One region of the Neobacillus sp. D3-1R genome, then DNA from elsewhere that is predicted to be linked to it. Evidence: a T-box and tRNA genes for the amino acid it is inferred to sense, from the RefSeq annotation. Region 1 holds a T-box; the other holds one or more tRNA genes.
What was found. A T-box is a leader RNA that pairs with one kind of tRNA and senses whether it is charged. The one in region 1 lies ahead of trpS (tryptophan--tRNA ligase), so its partner is inferred to be a tRNA-Trp.

Region 1 (2,470 bases):
GGTCTAGAGCCCATTTCCATGCATAAACGAAGTCTTCTGCTGTAACAGGATCTCCGTTTGACCATTTAGCATCACGTAATTTGAAAGTATAAGTTTTTAAATCATCAGAAGTAGTAATTTCTTCAGCCATAGCATTCTCTGGCTTTCCGTCTTTACCAATACGAGTTAATCCTTCAAATGTTTGTAATAGTACTCCACCAGAAGTTGCATCACTTGCAAGACCTGGATGTAGTGCAGGTGGTTCTGAGTTAATATTTACACGAAGTTCTTGAGGCACATCTGCTGCTTTGTCGCCTCCGTCTGTCCCTTTGTCATCAGCATTGTCTTTACTGCCAGCACAAGCTGCTAAAAACATACTAAGGACAAGTAACATGCTAAAAAAGACCGATAATCTTTTCTTCACGGTTTTACCCCCTATTTTTTTTCTGCAAACGACTTTACAATTTTTACATTTTCCAAAAATACAATTGTTCATTCTGAGTGTATTGAGAGAATAGTCAAACAATTTACTTTACAATGAGACATTTCCTTAAATGAATAAAAAAAGATAAATTACTATAATAATAGTTTTAACTCAAAAATAATAGTAACTTTCTCTTCATTTAAAATTAAGGAATTTTTTTATTATTAGAAAATGTAACAAAATTGTAATGTTTCGCTTGGTAGTTTTATTATAAATATTTTAAAAATTTAATGCAAGTACGATTTTTTACATAAATTTTATTATTCAAATATAACAATTGTATAAAAGCTTGAAAAACAACGTTTTATTCGACAATTTTCTACTAGTTTTTTTATAAAATTTATTCATATTTCTTTTTAAAAAAACAAATTTATCGAATTTTGTTTTTATTTTGGTAAAATAAGTATGCTTGAACTTGATTTTCAAGTAAAAATGATTTATCTTATAAAAAAAACAATTTATTTAAAAAGCTATGAAAAAGAATAGTACATTCAATTGTCGGATAGATAGAGAGTTTGTGGTTGGTGTAAACAAACATCCCAATGAATGGAATGGACTTTTGAGCTTTGAGCAGGATGATTGAACAATCTTATGGCTTAACGTTTGCCTTACGTTATCAAGGTTCCTAACTAATGATTAGGATTAAGAGACTCATTATGAGTAATTAGGGTGGCACCACGGACCATTCGTCCCTATTTAGGACGATGGTCTTTTTTTATTTATATATAGGATGTGTTAAAGGTTATAATTAATTTTAAGATTATGTTGATTGGAGCGGAAATCAACAACCATGATTAAGAGCACCTATATATAAGTAAAAACTAAAAACAATTTAATAATTGGAGGAAACCTATTTATGCAAACTATTTTTTCTGGCATTCAGCCAAGTGGTACCATTACACTTGGAAATTACATTGGAGCGCTCACCCAATTTATTGAGCTTCAAAATGAATATAATTGCTACTTTTGTATTGTTGATCAACATGCCATTACAGTTCCACAAGATCGTTTAGTACTGCGACAAAACATTCGCAGCTTAGCTGCCCTTTACTTAGCTGTTGGCATTGATCCCGATAAGGTTACTTTGTTTATTCAATCAGAAGTACCAGCCCATGCTCAAGCTGGTTGGATGCTACAATGTGTAGCCTATATTGGTGAATTAGAAAGAATGACTCAATTCAAAGATAAATCTGCTGGTAAAGAGGCTGTAGTTGCAGGACTTTTAACATATCCCCCATTAATGGCTGCCGATATTCTTCTATATAATACAAATCTTGTACCAGTAGGAGAAGACCAAAAGCAGCATTTAGAGTTAACGAGAGATATCGCAGAGAGATTTAATAAAAAATATAATGACATTTTTACTATTCCAGAAGTTAGAATTCCTACAGTAGGGGCAAGAATCATGTCTTTGCAGGAACCAACTAAGAAAATGAGTAAATCAGACCCGAATCAAAAGGCATTTATTAGCTTGTTAGATGAACCTAAACAAATCGATAAAAAAATAAAGAGTGCCGTAACTGACTCTGAAGGTTTAGTAAAATATGATAAAGAAAATAAACCAGGCATTTCAAACTTAATTTCGATCTATTCGATCCTTTCTAAAAAGTCTATTGCTGATATTGAGGCTCTTTATGAAGGGAAAGGATATGGTGAATTTAAAGCAGATTTAGCACAAGTTGTTATAAACGAGTTTGAACCCATTCAAAAAAGATATCATGAATTAATGAAATCTACTTATTTGGATGAGGTATTAGACCAAGGTGCTGCAAAAGCAAATCTGGTTGCTAATAAAATGATAAAGAAAATGGAAAATGCAATGGGATTAGGTAGAAAAAAGTAATAAAAGGAAATGATAAAAAAATAGTCGAGGTCACAGTGACCTCGACTAATTTACTTTTGGACCATGTTCCATTTCCCATAGCTTTTCAAAAAATGGCTGACCTTTTATTATGTTTTCACAAAAAGTTGAATGTTTAGGACTCCAACCTGGTTTCACTTCTTCAT
Region 2 (2,470 bases), 420 kb from region 1:
AATATTTATTTTTATGCTGTATTAATCATCAAATGGCATTCATAAAATGAAAACACAACCTGTCCATTAGAAAGGAATTAAGCGGGATGCCTATACATATGAAAAGGATTGGAAAATTTTATCCCTTACTTATCTTTATCTTCCTTTATGTAAATGTTTTTATTTTATTTAGTCTTTTGTATCTTCTACTAGATTTCTTAGGCTTAGGGTCTTTAAAAGAGGAAGTTTCAACAAGTAAGCAGCATGTATTATTTCCGGAAAAAGTAATAAGAGCTTTTCATTTTAGTGCGACCACCTTTATATCCCATGGCTATAGTGAAATTAAACCAGTTGGATGGTCTAAAGCCATTGCCTTTATGGAAGAAACGATCGGATTTTTGGTACCTGCATTTATCATGGTTAAGTTTTTCTCGTTAGAAAATGAAAAGCTGGTCCGCAGTAGAATGTCTCCATCTCAATTTATTATAAGAGCCTTTTTTATTCTAATAGGGGCCCTATTTGTATCATTGGGATTGGAATTTTTCTTAGTCCCTAATAAAATTATTGATGGTGGAATTGTAGGAGTATCGATCATCATGTCCTATTTAACAGGCTTTAAATTAGAGTTTTTCCTATTAATTCTAAATCTACCCTTCCTCTACTTAGGTTACAGACAATTTGGCAAAAAGTTTTTGGTCATGACTTTGTTAGGTATTACCCTTTTATCCTTAGTGACGTTTTTTCTATACAATGTTCCAGTTCCAACTGATAATCCTTTTTTAGCATCGATTATGGGAGGTGCACTTTTAGGTATCGGTGTTGGGATGGTCATCCGGTCTGGGGGGTCTCTCGACGGTACAGAAATAATAGGGATCTTCGTTAATAAGAGGACCTCATTTTCAATAGGAAAAGTCGTCATGTTTATCAATGTCTTCATTTTCTGTTGTGCCGGATTTGTTTTTGGCTGGGACAAAGCTATGTTTTCCTTAATCGCTTACTATATCGCTTCCTATATGATCGATTTTACAGTAGGGGCATTTCAAAAATAAAAGCAAAAAAAAAACGCAATACTTCAATTTTTAAAATTGAAACACTGCGTTGGTCACAATATGTATGGAGCGGGTGATGGGAATCGAACCCACGACATCAGCTTGGAAGGCTGAGGTTTTACCATTAAACTACACCCGCATTATAGATCTGCCAAATGAAGATGGCAGGGGCAGTAGGAATCGAACCCACACTGAAGGTTTTGGAGACCTTAGTTCTACCTTTAAACTATGCCCCTAGGTTATTATTGCTTTCTCTTTTAAGGAAGTGCTTTTCGCTGTCACGATGTTAAGGAACTTTCTTTTCGCTATCGCGATTATGGAAAGTTCTTTTCGTTGTCACGATGTTAAGGAACTTTCTTTTCGCTGTCGCGAAAAAAAGTTGGTGGAGGATGACGGGATCGAACCGCCGACCCTCTGCTTGTAAGGCAGATGCTCTCCCAGCTGAGCTAATCCTCCATATTTGTTGTCGTTTCGCTGTCGCGATGTTAAGGAACTTTCTTTTTGCTGTTGCGAAAAAAAGTTGGTGACCCATACGGGATTCGAACCCGTGTTACCGCCGTGAAAGGGCGGTGTCTTAACCGCTTGACCAATGGGCCGTATTTAACAATATTACTACCTTGTGAAGACATTTATTATATTAATATATTTCTAGTATACTTTTCAAGAGGAAATTTAAAATTTTTTTAGTTTGATATTTTTCAAAGTTATAAAAGGAGTGCCATCTGTGTGTAAGTAGTTAAAATAAATTCTTTTATATTCGCCTAATTCTCAATGAAGCCCACTACATATGTTGATTAAATTATTATGGGACTGAGAATCCGTTATTTTGCAAATATCCCTCTTTTTCATAGCTCTTACGGACACCAGTTCCGTTATTTGCCCGAAATCACTAAAAATAACTTCAAATTAACTAAATAACGGAACGTGAGTCCTTTAACTTACAAAAATCATATGTTTTTACTGAAATAACGGAACGTAAGTCCGCTACATGTTCCAATCCGAACGAACTAAGAAATGATCCTGCTATTTCTATTGCTTCCTCACTTATTTGAACTAGTTAACCTAAGTTACGCCTACCTACTTTTATCTGCGTTATTTCAAAAAAACACTGTTCTAAAAGTGAACAGTGTTATTTCAATATTTTTTCGATTTTTCTCAAAGTCTCAGGGGGACAGCTTGCTTCAAAAAGATGAAGAAGCGCTTCGACAGCCTCTTTTTGATTTAATGGACAATCAGAGACTTGGTGTTTATTCGCCCAATGATCATAAGTTTCATAAGCCGTAGTACTCCAACCATTCTTTTCACCAAATTCATCTTGCTTTTCTTTGACGCCTGAAATGACGATATCCAGACTCCCCTGCAATTCAACTAATGCATTGTCAAAGGCCCTTTTATTCTCCTTATCTTTCATTCCTGCCTTTGCTCTTAAAACCCTAGTGTCA

Region 2: it has a tRNA-Trp gene. The T-box ahead of trpS (tryptophan--tRNA ligase) is inferred to sense a tRNA for this amino acid. The anticodon was not compared.

What each region holds. Positions count from the first base shown of each region.
Region 1 is NZ_CP197471.1:1,213,201-1,215,670, reverse strand. It holds gene ACSBPO_RS06125 (peptide ABC transporter substrate-binding protein) at 1-403, opposite strand, end outside; T-box leader at 927-1,160, shown strand; gene trpS (tryptophan--tRNA ligase) at 1,320-2,306, shown strand; gene ACSBPO_RS06115 (YjbA family protein) at 2,352-2,470, opposite strand, start outside.
Region 2 is NZ_CP197471.1:794,341-796,810, reverse strand. It holds gene ACSBPO_RS03840 (YitT family protein) at 99-1,028, shown strand; tRNA gene ACSBPO_RS03835 (tRNA-Gly) at 1,094-1,167, opposite strand; tRNA gene ACSBPO_RS03830 (tRNA-Trp) at 1,191-1,264, opposite strand; tRNA gene ACSBPO_RS03825 (tRNA-Val) at 1,409-1,484, opposite strand; tRNA gene ACSBPO_RS03820 (tRNA-Glu) at 1,550-1,624, opposite strand; gene ACSBPO_RS03815 (AlkZ-related protein) at 2,158-2,470, opposite strand, start outside.